DNA from 2 places in the Streptomyces tendae genome. Region 2 is predicted to be linked to the other one. Evidence: riboswitches for the same ligand, from Rfam matches in the RefSeq annotation. Region 2 holds a riboswitch; the other holds the start of a gene.
The links. Region 2 has a riboswitch for cyclic di-AMP ahead of F3L20_RS30735 (M23 family metallopeptidase). Riboswitches for the same ligand answer to the same signal wherever they lie in the genome.

Region 1 (7,182 bases), 4.3 Mb from region 2:
CCGCGGATGCTGCCACCGGAACTTCCCCCGCTGCCCGCACTGACCCGCGCCGAGGCCGAGCTGATCGACCGTTACCTGGAGGTCGTCGACCAGCTCGGCCGGGTCAATCCGGCCCAGGCCGGCGACACCTACCGAAGCCTGCGCGCCGCCCAGGCGCTGGTCGGCAAGGCGGTCGCGCTGCGCGACGCCCTGACGTTGATGCACCGGCGCGGCGAGAGCGAACTGCACGCCCAGACCCTGGCACGGGCCCTGCGGGTCCTCGACGGCGAGCGGCGTACGGCCAGGGTCACGCTACCGCCGCAGACCGGGAGTTGACACGAGCGGGCGCGGAACGCCGGGCCCGCAGACGGAACACGCCGCGCACGGGTGAAACGGACCGCACGGCGTACCACCATCCGGCGTAGACACGCCTCCTGTTTCGGTGCTGTCCAAGTTGCACCACACGCGCGCCCGTCAGGCGGAATTGACCATTCCGTCGCTGGTCCGGGGCTCCTCCGGCTCGTCGACGGCGAGTCGAACGGACAGCTGTCCACCCGAACGGGTGAGTGGTGAGTAACAACACAAACCCCCCGTTCCGTTGGGAAATCGACCGCGAAATGAAGCAAGATCCCTGACTGACGACAAGCCCCCGCCGCCGCGGCGGGGCGATCCGGGCGGACGCCGAGTCCTGCCGCCGCCCGGATGACCGGTCGACAGGAGTGGATCGGCAGGAGTGGAGGACCCAAGCACGACGGGTCGCCGGAGCTCACGTTCCGAGCAGCCCTTGGGGTGAAGCCGCTGACGCGGCCGGGCTACTTCGCCAGCCCGAATCCGACAGGTCATCCTTCACAGGCGGCTGACGAAGGGTTGCGCATGAGTGCGCTCAATCGTGTCCCGTCTCTCATGGCCCGGGCCGGCACGGCCGGGGCCCTCACCCTGGCCGCCGTGGGCGGCTCCATCGCGGTCCCCGGAGCGGCCTCGGAGGCCGCGGCGGCGACCACGGGCGTCAAGGCCCTGAAGGTCGCGGCGTCCAAGAAGGGTGCGCCGTACGCGTGGGGTGCCACCGGGCCGAACCGGTTCGACTGCTCGGGCCTCACGCTGTACTCGTTCAAGAAGGCGGGCAAGAAGCTGCCCCGCACGGCCGCCCAGCAGTACAACAAGTCCCGGCACATCTCCAAGAGCAGCCGGAAGGCCGGGGACCTGGTGTTCTTCCACTCGGGCAGCTACGTCTACCACGTGGGGATTTACGCGGGTAACAACAAGATCTGGCACGCCCCGAAGACCGGGGACGTGGTGCGGCTGCAGAAGATCTGGACCAAGAGCGTCTGGTACGGCCGCGTGAAGTGACCGACGGTGGCGGCGGTGTCCGCGGGAGCGCCGCCGCCCAGCCGTGACCGCCCCCGTGGGCCGGGCGCCGCCCACGGGACGTCCTGCGGGCCTTCAGTGCCCCCCGGCCCGCCCGTGCCGTGACGTGCCGTCAGAGCTCCGGCTGCACCGCTGCCGTGACCGCCTCCGTCGGCTGGGCGGTGACCGTGGTCCCCGGCCAAGGGAGTTCGACGGCGACGGTCTTGCCGCCCTGACGCGTGGGGCGGACTCTCAGCCTGCCCCCGTATTCCACGGTCAGCCAGCGGATGATGACCAGGCCGCGCCCGTTGTCCTGCTGGACCGCGGCGGGCAGCCGCTTGGGCAGACGCGGGTGGCTGTCCGTCACCCCGATGTGCACCCGTTCCTCACGGACCAGGACGACGTCGACCGTGAACGTGGGTGACTGGCCGAAGGTGTGCTGCACCGCGTTGGTGGCCAGTTCCGAGACGATCAGCCGCACCGTGTCGTACAGTTCGGCGTCCGGTGGCAGCCCCCATTCCGCCAGCGCGCCGGCCACGTGGGCCCGCGCCGCGGCGACCGAGGCGGGATCGCTCGGCAGAGTGACGGATGCTTCCAGATGGTCTGCCATGGCGACGTCGTCCCTTTCCCACGGGACCGCAGTCCGACACGGAGCGGCTGGTTCGAGTACGGTCCCGCACTGGTGCTTCGTCGCCAGACTGCCATCACCGCAGGGCGCGGCGCGGCGATCCACCAAGATATGCATATATCTGTCGCTCAAAGCGGTGAACTCTGCGACGGGAGACCGTATCCGGGCGGCTCGGAAGGAGTAAGGAGAGGCCCATGCAGCACGGTCCCGCGGTGCGCCGCAGGAAACTGGGCGCCGAACTGCGCGCGCTGCGCACCGCGGCGGGACTCACCAGTGGGGACGCGGCCCGGCTGGCAGGCTGGCACCAGTCGAAGGTGAGCCGCATCGAGACGGGCACGAGCGGGGTGAAACCGGCCGACGTGCGGTTACTGCTCGACGTCTACGGCGTGGACGAACCGCAGTTGCGGGAGTTGCTGCTGGTGCTGTCGGGCTCCGGGAAGGGCGACGGGCGGGACCACTGGTGGCACGCCTACCGGGGTGTACTGCCCCCGACCTACCGGGACTTCATCAGCCTGGAGTCCCAGGCGAGCGCGATGCGCACCCTGGAGACCACGGTGATCCCGGGACTGCTGCAGACCCCGGAGTACGCGCGTGCGGTGACGGAGGCGGCCCTGGAGGGTGCCTCGGAGGAGCGACTGGACGCGCTGGTGGAGGTACGGCTGGCCCGGCAGGACGTCCTGCGGGCCGATCCGCCGCTGGAGCTGAACGCGGTCCTCGACGAGGCCGTGCTGCGCCGGGAGGTGGGCGGCCCCGAAGTGATGTCCCGCCAGCTGGACCGGCTGATCGAGGCCGCCCGGCTGCCCCAAGTGCGCCTGCAGGTACTGCCGTTCAGCGCTGGCGCGCACATCGGTGTGACGGGTCCGTTCGTCATCTTTTCGTTCTCGCGCACATCTGACCTGGATGTGGTGGTTCTCGACCACTTGACGAGTAGTCACTACCTGGAACGGAAAGAAGACCTCCGGGCGTACTCGGAGGCCTTCGACGCCCTCTCGACGCACGCCCTGTCACCCGAGGAGTCGTTGGATTTCATCGCCGGCGCAGCGGCCGGCGCGTAAGGAGGCACGATGCCCGCACCGCCTCGGACCATCCCTTCCAGCCTCGCCCTGCGCGATGTGCGGTGGCTGCGCAGCAGCTACAGCACGGGGGCGAACAACTGTGTGGAGACGGCCCGGCCGGCCACCGGCCCCCTGGCCGGACTGCTCGCCGTGCGTGACAGCAAGGCCCCGGACGGGCCGGCGCTGCTCTTCTCCCCCGACAGCTGGGCGGAGTTCGTGACCGCGGTCCGCTGACCCGGCCGCGTCCGCGCCCCTGATCCGGCCGAACCCGGCCTTTCCGTCGGGACAACCCGTCCGAACGATCCGGCCCGTCCGTTCGATCCCTACGATCCGACGACCGGTCCCTACGATCCGACCGGTCCGAACGTTCCGACTCATCCGAACGTTCCGACCGATCAACCGTTCATCGCGCGACGCACGGCCGTGCCCCGCCGACTCATGGCCGCGTATCGCCGATCACCCGTACAGCGCGTTCGATCTCCGCCCCGGACAGGTCCGCCCGGGCGGTCAGTCTGAGCCGTGAGATGCCGTCGGGCACGGAAGGAGGACGGAAGCAGCCCACGGACAGACCGGCCGCCCGGCAGTCGGCCGCCCAGCGCACGGCCTGCTCCGGGGACGGGGCGCGCACGGAGACGACCGCGGCGTCCGGACGTACCGCTTCCAGACCCGCGGCCGTCAGCCGGGTGTGCAGTTCCCGCGCCACCGCTCCCGCCCGCGCCGCGCGCCCCGGTTCGCGGCGCAGCAGCCGCAACGCCGCCAGGGCCGCGCCCGCCGCCGCCGGCGCGAGACCCGTGTCGAAGATGAACGTCCGTGCCGCGTTGACCAGATGGCCGATCACCCGGGCCGGACCCAGCACCGCGCCGCCCTGGCTGCCGAGCGACTTGGACAGCGTCACCGTGACGACGACGTCGTCAGCGCCCGCGACGCCCGCCGCGTGCGGGGCGCCCCGGCCGCCGTCGCCGAGCACCCCGAGGCCGTGCGCGTCGTCCAGCACCAGCCCCGCGCCGTGCTCCCGGCACGCCTCGGCCAGCGCGACGAGCGGGGCCGCGTCGCCGTCCACCGAGAACACCGTGTCCGACACCGCCACCGCGGGGCCCTCGTGGCCGTCCAGCGCCTTGCGTACGGAGTCCGGGTCGCGGTGCGCCACCACCTGCGTGACGCCCCGGGCCAGCCGGCAGCCGTCGATCAGCGAGGCGTGGTTGCCCGCGTCGGAGACGACGAGTGAGCCGTGCGGGGCCAGCGCGGTGACGGCGGCCAGGTTGGCCGCGTAGCCGGAGGAGAACACCAGGGCCGCTTCGAACCCGCAGAAATCGGCCAGTTCGTGTTCCAGTTCGGCGTGCAGCTCGGTGGTGCCGGTGACCAGGCGGGAGCCGGTCGCGCCGCCGCCCCAGGTCCGGGCGGCCCGGGCCGCCCCCTCGGTGACCTCGGGATGACGGGCCAGCCCGAGGTAGTCGTTGCTCGCGAGGTCGAGGAGCGGCGTGTCGGCCGGCCGGGGGCGCAGGGTGCGGACGAGCCCGGCACTGCGGCGCTGCTCCGCCTGCTCGTCGATCCAGCCGAACGCCATGGGTCCTCCGGGATTTTGTAGGCAGTGCACAGACATTAGCGGCAGGCCGGCCGGACCTCTGTGTGGTGATACCCACACCGCCGGACGGCTTCGTTGTACGAAGTCTCCTTGGCCCGGACGGGCCGGGTAGGACAGGATCGGCTCTCATGGACCTGCTGAACACGCTGGTGGACAAGGGGCTTCGGCGCGAGACGCCGACACGGGCCGAGGCGCTGGCCGTCCTCGCGACGTCCGACGAGGAGCTGCTCGACGTGGTGGCGGCGGCCGGGAAGGTGCGCAGGCACTGGTTCGGCCGCCGGGTGAAACTCAACTATCTGGTCAACCTCAAGTCCGGGCTGTGCCCGGAGGACTGCTCCTACTGCTCGCAGCGGCTCGGCTCGAAGGCCGACATCCTCAAGTACACCTGGCTGAAGCCGGACGAGGCGTCCCGGGCGGCCGCCGCGGGCCTGGCCGGCGGTGCGAAGCGGGTGTGCCTGGTGGCCAGTGGGCGCGGTCCGACCGACCGTGACGTGGACCGGGTGTCCGACACCATCAGGACCATCAAGGAGCAGAACGAGGACGTCGAGGTGTGCGCCTGCCTGGGCCTGCTCTCCGACGGCCAGGCCGAACGGCTGCGCGAGGCGGGCGCGGACGCCTACAACCACAACCTCAACACGTCCGAGTCGACGTACGGGGAGATCACGACCACGCACACCTACGCCGACCGGGTGGACACGGTGCGCAAGGCGCACGCGGCCGGTCTGTCCGCCTGTTCCGGGCTGATCGCCGGCATGGGCGAGACCGACGAGGACCTGGTCGACGTCGTGTTCTCACTGCGCGAACTGGACCCGGACTCGGTTCCGGTCAACTTCCTGATCCCGTTCGAGGGCACCCCGCTCGCCAAGGAGTGGAACCTGACCCCGCAGCGCTGCCTGCGCATCCTGGCGATGGTGCGGTTCGTCTGCCCGGACGCCGAGGTGCGGATCGCGGGCGGCCGCGAGGTCCATCTGCGCACGATGCAGCCGCTCGCGCTGCACCTGGCCAACTCGATCTTCCTCGGCGACTACCTCACCAGCGAGGGCCAGGCCGGCAAGGCCGACCTGGAGATGATCGCGGACGCCGGCTTCGAGGTGGAGGGCGCCGGGGAGGTCACGCTGCCCGAGCACCGGGCGGGCGGTGGCTGCGGGTCGCACGCGAGCGGCGGGGCATGCGGATCCCAGGGCGACCCCGGCTGCGGGTCCCACGACGGCGCGGAGGGCGGCTGCGGCTCGCACGAGGGCGGCGGTGTCTGCGGAACGGCCCCCGCCGCCGCCCCCGCCGCCTCGGCCGACGAGCCGCGTCCCGACCTGGTCGCCGTGCGCCGCCGGGGCGCCGGAACGGACCTCGCGCCCAATGCCTGAGCAGTCGGTCGCCGCGCTGCTGGAGCTCGACCGGCGGCACGTGTGGCACCCGTACGGGCCCATGCCGGGCCGTCAGGAACCGCTCGTCGTCGCGTCGGCGAGCGGGGTGCGGCTCACCCTGGCCGACGGTTCGGGCGAGCTGGTCGACGGCATGTCGTCCTGGTGGTCGGCGATCCACGGCTACAACCACCCGGTGCTCAACGAGGCCGCCCACGACCAGCTCGGGCGGATGAGTCACGTGATGTTCGGCGGGCTCACGCACGAGCCCGCCGTACGGCTGGCGAAGCTCCTTGTCGACATGTCGCCGGACGGCCTGGAGCACGTGTTCCTGGCCGACTCGGGGTCGGTGTCGGTCGAGGTCGCCGTGAAGATGTGCCTGCAGTACTGGCGTTCGCTGGGCCGTCCGGAGAAGTCACGGCTGCTGACCTGGCGGGGCGGCTACCACGGTGACACCTGGCACCCGATGTCGGTGTGCGACCCCGAGGGCGGGATGCACGAGCTGTGGTCCGGGGTGCTGCCACGCCAGGTCTTCGCCGACGCCCCGCCCGGCCCCTACGAGGAGGCGTACGCCGACCACCTGCGGGAGATGATCGAGCGGCACGCCGGTGAGCTGGCCGCGGTGATCGTGGAGCCGGTGGTGCAGGGCGCGGGCGGGATGCGGTTCCACTCCCCCGCGTATCTGCGGGTGCTGCGGGAGGCGTGCGACGCCCACGACGTGCTGCTCGTCCTCGACGAGATCGCGACCGGCTTCGGCCGTACCGGCGCCCTGTTCGCGGCGGAGCACGCGGCCGTGTCGCCGGACGTGATGTGCGTGGGCAAGGCGCTGACCGGCGGTTACCTCACCATGGCGGCGACGTTGTGCACCGCGCGGGTGGCCGAGGGCATCTCGCGCGGCGAGGTGCCGGTGCTGGCGCACGGCCCGACCTTCATGGGCAACCCGCTGGCGACGGCCGTCGCCTGCGCCTCCGTGGAGCTGCTGCTCGGCCAGGACTGGCGGGCGGAGGTCAAGCGGATCGAGTCCGGGCTGCGCGAGGGGCTGGCCCCGGCCGCCCGGCTGCCCGGGGTACGGGACGTCCGGGTGCTCGGCGCGATCGGGGTCGTCCAGCTGGACCACGACGTCGACATGACCGCGGCCACCCGGGCGGCGGTGCGGGAGGGCGTCTGGCTGCGTCCGTTCCGCGATCTGGTGTACACGATGCCGCCGTACGTCACGGGCGACGAGGACGTGGCCCG
Region 2 (7,182 bases):
CCGACCTGGCTCGGCTTCTACTCCTACGACCGTTTCGCCGCCGACGCCGCGGAGTGCTACCGCGACCTGAAGGCGCCCCGCCAGGTCCGCCGCTTCACCGAGCAGGCGCTGTCGAGGCCGACCGAGGAGTTCGTGCGCTCGCACGGCCTGCGTCTGGTGGTCTCCGCGGTCGCCGAACTGGAGTCCGGCAACCTGGACGCGGCCTGCGAACAGGGCGTACGGGCCGTGGAGGTGGCGGGCCGCATCTCCTCCGCCCGCACCACGGAGTACGTCAGGGACCTGTTGCACCGGCTGGAGCCCTACGGCGACGAGCCGCGCGTGGTCGAGCTGCGCGAGCGCGCCCGCCCGCTGCTGATGACGACGGCCTGACCGCTCCGCCCGGGCCTCCCCCTGGTTTGAAGCCGTTGTCAGTGGCGCAGTGCACTATCGACGCGGGAGGTGGCTCAGGTGGTGGCGGGGTCGTACGACTGTGACGTGATGGTGATCGGCGGCGGGATCGTCGGCCTGTCGACGGCGTATGCCCTCGGGCGGGCGGCCCCCGGGACGCGGGTGACGGTGCTGGAGAAGGAGCCCGGCCCGGCCCGGCACCAGACGGGACGCAACAGCGGGGTGATCCACAGCGGCATCTACTACCGCCCCGGCTCGCTGAAGGCGCGGTACGCGGTGCGGGGCGCGGCGGAGATGGTGAAGTTCTGCGCCGAGTACGACATCCCGCACGCGGTGACGGGCAAGCTGATCGTCGCCACCGCCCGCGAGGAGCTGCCCCGGCTGCACGCCCTGGTGCAGCGCGGCCGGGAGAACGGCCTCGCGGTGCGCGAGCTGTGCGGCGCGCAGATCGCGGAGTACGAACCGGAGGTCGAGGGCCTCGCCGCGATCCACGTCGGCACCACCGGCATCTGCGACTACGGCACGGTCGCCCGCCGGCTCGCGGAAGCGTCCGGCGCCGACCTGCGCTTCGGCGCCGAGGTGGTCTGTGTGGACCGGCGCCCCGACCGGGGCGTGGCCGTCCTGACGGCGGCCGGTGACATCGTGCGCGCCCGGATGCTGGTGAACTGCGCGGGGCTGCACTGCGACCGGATCGCCCTGCTCACCGGCGACGAACCCGGCGCCCGCATCGTGCCCTTCCGCGGCGAGTACTACGAGCTGGCCCGCCCCGATCTGGTGCGGGGCCTGGTCTACCCCGTGCCCGACCCGGCGTTCCCCTTCCTCGGCGTCCACCTCACCCGCGGCACGGACGGCGGGGTGCACGTCGGGCCCAACGCGGTTCCGGCCCTGGCGCGTGAGGGCTACGACTGGCGGACGGTGCGTCCGCGCGAGCTGGGCGCCACCCTGGGGTGGCCGGGCTCCTGGCAGCTGGCCCGCCGCCACTGGCGGTACGGCACCGGCGAGCTGCACCGTTCCCTGTCCAGGCCCGCCTTCGCCCGCGCGGTGCGCCGGCTGCTGCCCGCCGTGCGGGACGAGGACCTGGTGCCGACGGCGGCCGGGGTGCGGGCGCAGGCGGTGCTGCGGGACGGCACGCTGGTCGACGACTTCCTGATCCGGGAGGCCCCCCGCGCGGTGCACGTGCTGAACGCCCCCTCGCCCGCCGCGACGGCCTCGCTGCCGATCGGCCGGGAGATCGCCCGCCGGGCGCTGGACGGCCTCGCCGCGAGCGAGCGATGAGACCCGGGCCGCCGTCCGTGCCGTCCCCGTAAAATCGAGGGCACTGTGTCTGAATCCGTGATGAGCACCCCCGAAGCACCGCACGCCGAGACGCCGGCCGGCGAGCCGGCCCGCCGCGCCCGCGCGAAGGGGGAGCCGCGCTTCCCCGACGGCCCGAAGGCCGACCCCGCCGGGTCGCACTTCGAGCGGCGGATCCGCTCCTTCCAGCCGCGCCGCAGCCGGGTCACCGCCGGCCAGGCGGACGCCCTGCAGCGGCTGTGGCCGGTGTGGGGGCTCGACATCGACGGCAGCCGCCGCCTGGACCTGGCCGAGCTGTTCGGGAACGACCACCCCGTCGTCCTGGAGATCGGCTTCGGCATGGGCGAGGCCACCGCGCGGATGGCAGCCGCCGACCCGGAGACCAACGTCCTCGCCGTGGACGTGCACACCCCCGGCCAGGGCCATCTGCTGCACCTCGCCGAGGAGCGCGGGCTGGGCAACGTACGCGTGGCGAACGGGGACGCGATCATCCTGTTGCGCGAGATGCTCGCACCGGACGCGCTGAGCGGGCTGCGCGTCTACTTCCCCGACCCCTGGCCGAAGAAGCGGCACCACAAGCGGCGGCTGATCCAGCCCGAGTTCCTCACCCTCGCCGCGACCCGCCTGGCCCCGGGGGCCGTGCTGCACTGCGCCACCGACTGGGAGCCGTACGCGGAGCAGATGCTGGAGGTGCTCACGGCGCACCCCGCGTTCGAGAACACCCGGGCGGACGGCGGTTTCGCGCCGCGTCCGGAGTTCCGCCCGCTCACCCGTTTCGAGCGTCAGGGCCTGGACAAGGGGCATGTGGTGAACGACCTGCTCTTCCGCCGCGTACCGCACGACGACCGTGCCGGGCACCGGGACGGGGACCGCCCCTGAGACCCCGCGCCCCCGAGGCACCGAGCCGGCACGCCGCCCTGCCCCTCCCTCGTTAGGGACGATCCCGTGGCCAGCAGCCCTCCGTACCCGCCGCACCCCGGCGCAGCGCCCGGCCCCGGCCTGCGGCACCCGCACTGGTGGCAGCGGCCCGTGGTGCGCTACGCGGCGCTGGTCACCCTGCTGGCCCTGTCCGGGCTGGTGATCCTGGCGCTGGTGCGGGAGCAGACGGGCACGCGGGGCTTCCTGGTCGGGCTGGGACTGGCCGTGCTGCCGGTCCCGCTGCTCCTGGCCGCCTTCCGCTGGCTGGACCGGGTCGAGCCGGCCCCGTGGCGGAACCTGTTGTTCGCCTTCGCCTGGGGAGCGTGCGCGGCGGCGCTCATAGCCATCGTGGCGAACAGTTTCGCCACCCGGTGGATCGCGACGGCGACCGCCGACCCGGCCGGTGCCGACACCCTGGGCGCGACGGTCATAGCGCCCGTCGTGGAGGAGTCCGCGAAGGCCGCGGCGGTCCTGCTGCTCTTCCTCTTCCGCAGACGCGACTTCACCGGAATGCTCGACGGCGTGGTGGTGGCCGGGGTCACCGCCACCGGGTTCGCGTTCACCGAGAACGTCCTCTACCTCGGCAACGCCTTCGGCGCCGACCAGCTCACCGGCGGCAGCGGCATCGCCTCGGTCACCGCGGCGACCTTCTTCGTCCGCATCGTCATGTCGCCGTTCGCGCACCCCCTGTTCACCGTGCTCACCGGCATCGGTTTCGGTGCCGCCGCGCTGGCCACGGACCGGCAGCGGGTGCGCCGTGTGCTGCTGCCGCTCGCCGGGCTGCTCCTGGCGATGGGCATGCACGCGCTGTGGAACGGCTCCGCGACGCTCGGCCAGTTCGGCTTCATCGCGGTCTACGGGGCGTTCATGATGCCGGCGTTCGGGCTGCTGACCTGGCTGGTGGTGTGGACGCGGCAGCGGGAACTGCGGACCGTGCGCACGGAGCTGCCCGCGTACGCGATCGCGGGCTGGCTGAGTCCCGCGGAGCCGTTCGCGCTCGGTTCGATGCGGGCCCGGCGCCTCGCCCGGCGGTACGCACGCGAGCACGGCGGGAAGCCGGCGGCGCGCGCGGTCGCCCAGTACGAGGCGTACGCGACCTCGCTGGCGTTCCTGCGGCACCGGGGCCGGACGGGGAAGGCCGGGGCGGACTTCGTGACCCGGGAGCGGCAGCTGCTGCTGGAGCTGTGGCACCGGCGCGTGGCGGCCCGCCCGGCGCTGGACCACGCGGTCCGCCTCACGGCGCCCCGCGTTCCGTACGGCGCCGCGTGGGCGGGCCAGGCGCCGCCCGGGCCGTACGGCCGGCCCTCCTACGGACAGCCCGCCCCGCACGGACATCCCTCGTACGGACAGGCCCCGCACACACCGTTCCCGTACGGACAGTCCTCGTACGGACAGCCCGCGCACGGACAGCCGCCCCACGGCGGGCCGTATCCCGCGCCCGTCGAGGACCCCTACCGCCGCTGACCGCACGGCCGGTGCCCCGGACATGCGTGACCGGCAGCCCTGACGTCGGGGGGTCGTCGTCGGGACTGCCGGGGTTCACGGCGTGGACGGCCGGGACGCGGCCGCCGGTGGATCAAATGCTGAGGCCCTTGCCCGCCAGCCAGGCCGCCGGGTCGATGCCGGAGGAGGAGCCGCCGGTGTGGACCTCGAGGTGGAGGTGGGCGCCGGTGACGTTGCCGGTGGCGCCGACGCGGCCGATCACGTCGCCGGTGTTGACCTTCTGGCCGACGCTGACATTGATCGACGACTGGTGGGCGTACCAGATCTCGGTGCCGTCGTCGAGGGTGAGCACGGTCTTGTAGCCGTAGGAGCCGTCCCAGCCCGCGGAGGTGATCGTGCCGGTGTGCACGGCCTTGATCAGCGTGCCCGTGGGGGCGGCGAAGTCGAGACCGGTGTGGTAGCCGGAGGACCAGTAGGCGCCGGCCTGACCGAAGGTCGAGGTGATGGTGTACGAGGAGGTCGGCAGGGCGTACTGCTTGGCCAGCTCGGCGAGGCGCTCGGCCTCGGCCTTCTTCGCGGCCTCTTCCTCCGCCTTCTTCTTCGCCGCCTCGGCCTTCTCCTTGGCCTCCTTCTCCGCCTTGGCGGCCGCGTCGGCGGCCTCCTTCTCGGCGGCGGCGAGCGCGGCGGCCTCGGCCTTGCTCTGGGCCTGGCCCTGCTGCTGCTCGACCTGGGCCATGATGCGGGCGCGCAGCGCCTCACCGGCGTCGGCGGCGCCCTCCTCGGTCTCGGCACCGGTCATGCCGATGCTGCTGAGGGGGGTGGCCGAGCCCTTGGGCGTTTCCTCGTCGGAGATGAGGGAACCCACGTTGGGCAGGTCGGGCATGGAGATGGAGACGGGCGGCTTGCCGGTCTGGGCGCTGGCCATGCCGCCGGCGCCGACGGCGGCTATGACGCCGACGCCCAGGACGGTGGAGCTGCGGGCGAGTCCGCCCCCGCGCTGCTTGGCGACGCGGTGCCGGCCGCGTACCGGGCGAACGGACTCCGCGGTGGGGTTCCACTCCTCGAAGGGCCCCTCTTCGGCGCCGACGGCGCCGTAGGCGAAGGTGTCGCTCGGCTTGAACGGGGCCTCGGGGGCAGGCGGGTTGGACGCCACGTGGGCGCGCTCCTTTCCTTCCTTCTCGCCTACCGGGTTAGCTGACGGGTTCGGAGCAGGAAGGTCTCCTACGCGCGTATACGAGCCGTGTCTCCACGGCGGTATCCGCACGATTCACCCCAAGGTGGTGGTTCCCCGGTTCCCTTGCGGGATTCGGCGCGTGCGCACGGAGCCGACGTCTGTGACGGCTGGGACGACCGCGCTGCGTTATCGAACGTTAATAGACCCGAGGGCCGGATTCCAAGCCGTTCCTCTTGATCGTTAACGAATTCCGCCCGGACTTAAGCGCCACGAGCGGGCGAAAACGGGCGAGTTGACCGCGCCTCAGACGGCCGGTCGAACCTGACGGTTCGTCAGTTGTTATGCGCTGAGACTCCGCACGATCACGTTCGGTGACACCGGCGGAACAGCGGACGGAAGAGCGACGGACACCGGAAAACGCCGAGGGCCGGAACCCTTTCGGATTCCGGCCCTCGGCCTTCAGTAGCGGGGACAGGATTTGAACCTGCGACCTCTGGGTTATGAGCCCAGCGAGCTACCGAGCTGCTCCACCCCGCGCCGTTGAACACAAGTGTACGGCATCATCAGGGCAGGTCGCACACCCCCCGGGCAGGGGGCGCGATCAGCGGTCCAGGAGGTGGCCGTTCGGCGCCTTGGCCCGCTCCTCGTACTCCGGCAGCACCACCACGGTGGCGCCCCCCTCGGCCAGTACCGCGCTGCCGTCGGCGTCCGCCACGAACGTGTCCGGCTCCCGCCAGGCCGTGACCACCCGCCGCACCCCCGCGTCCAGGATCAGCCGTGCGCAGGGCGCCGGCCGGGACGCACGGCGGGCGCAGGGTTCCAGGCTGGAGTAGACGGTCGCGCCGGCCAGCCGGGGGTCCATGGGGTCGGTCTTGGCGAGCGCGGCCTCCTCGGCGTGCACCACGGGTTCGTCCCCCTCACGGGAGAACCCCCGCGCCAGCTCGGTGCCGTCGGCGGCGACCACGACCGCGCCCACGCTGAACGCGGTCCGTGAGGGCGGGCACCGCTCCGCCAGCTCGCAGGCGAGGGCGAGCCAGTGGTGGTCGGCGGCGGACGGCAGCGCGCCGGCGCCGGGCGCGGTGGGCTCGTAGCGCGTCAGGACGACGTCGCCGACGGGCCGGGTCTCCACGAGCCGCAGCCGCCCGCCCTGGTAGGAGCCGGGACCGAACAGGCGGGGGGCGTCCGGGTCGCCGACGAACAGCGGGGCGAGGACCAGCTGCAGCTCGTCGGCGAGCCCCTGACTGATCAGCTGGGTGTGGATCCGCCCGCCGCCCTCCACCATCAGCCGCCGTACCCCGCGCCGGTCGTGCAGGTGCTCCAGCAGCCGCCGCCAGTCCAGTTCCGTGCCGAGCGGCACGACGTCGGCGGCGATGCCGAGGGCATGGGCCCGCTCGGCCCCCTGGTCGGTGGTGTAGAGCACCTTCTCGCCGCCGGTGTGCCAGAAGTTGGCCGCGGGGTCCAGGTCGCCCGAGCCGCTCACCGTGACCTTCAGCGGGTACTCGGGGCGGCCGTCCGCGACCCGGGCGGCCCGGCGCTCCGGCGAGTTGACCAGCAGACGGGGGTTGTCGGCGCGGAGCGTGCCGGCGCCGACCAGGATGGCGTCCACGGACGCCCGCACCTCGTCGACGCGGTCGAAGTCGGCCGGGCTCGACAGCAGCAGCCGCTCCGGGCCGGTGTCGTCCAGGTAGCCGTCGAGGGAGACGGCGGCGGACAGCAGGACGTACGGATGCGGCATCGGCGGGCTCTCCGGGTGCGGGTGGCTGCGGGACCGCTGCGCGGTCCGGCTCCAGTCTGGCAAGCCGTGCGGCGGGGAGCCGACCGCGCCCCGGCCCACGGGCCGCGGGTCAGGGCTCGATCAGGCCCACGCGGATGGCGTAGCGGGTCAGTTCCAGGCGGTCCCTGAGACCGAGCTTCGCCAGCAGGTTGGCGCGGTGCCGCTCCACCGTCTTGGGGCTGATCACCAGCAT

Region 1: another riboswitch for cyclic di-AMP. It lies ahead of F3L20_RS11475 (C40 family peptidase); the one in region 2 lies ahead of F3L20_RS30735 (M23 family metallopeptidase).

Annotation. Positions count from the first base shown of each region.
Region 1 is NZ_CP043959.1:2,438,889-2,446,070, reverse strand. Features, by position in the region: gene F3L20_RS11480 (hypothetical protein) at 7-315, shown strand; cyclic di-AMP (ydaO/yuaA leader) riboswitch at 662-849, shown strand; gene F3L20_RS11475 (C40 family peptidase) at 853-1,326, shown strand; gene F3L20_RS11470 (ATP-binding protein) at 1,457-1,933, opposite strand; gene F3L20_RS11465 (helix-turn-helix domain-containing protein) at 2,146-3,006, shown strand; gene F3L20_RS11460 (DUF397 domain-containing protein) at 3,016-3,240, shown strand; gene F3L20_RS11455 (8-amino-7-oxononanoate synthase) at 3,443-4,570, opposite strand; gene bioB (biotin synthase BioB) at 4,717-5,949, shown strand; gene F3L20_RS11445 (adenosylmethionine--8-amino-7-oxononanoate transaminase) at 5,942-7,182, shown strand, end outside.
Region 2 is NZ_CP043959.1:6,703,215-6,710,396, forward strand. Features, by position in the region: gene F3L20_RS30715 (MFS transporter) at 1-369, shown strand, start outside; gene lhgO (L-2-hydroxyglutarate oxidase) at 439-1,662, shown strand; gene trmB (tRNA (guanosine(46)-N7)-methyltransferase TrmB) at 1,723-2,559, shown strand; gene F3L20_RS30730 (PrsW family intramembrane metalloprotease) at 2,626-4,062, shown strand; gene F3L20_RS30735 (M23 family metallopeptidase) at 4,175-5,194, opposite strand; cyclic di-AMP (ydaO/yuaA leader) riboswitch at 5,206-5,363, opposite strand; tRNA gene F3L20_RS30740 (tRNA-Met) at 5,679-5,752, opposite strand; gene F3L20_RS30745 (dihydrofolate reductase family protein) at 5,817-6,950, opposite strand; gene F3L20_RS30750 (response regulator) at 7,060-7,182, opposite strand, start outside.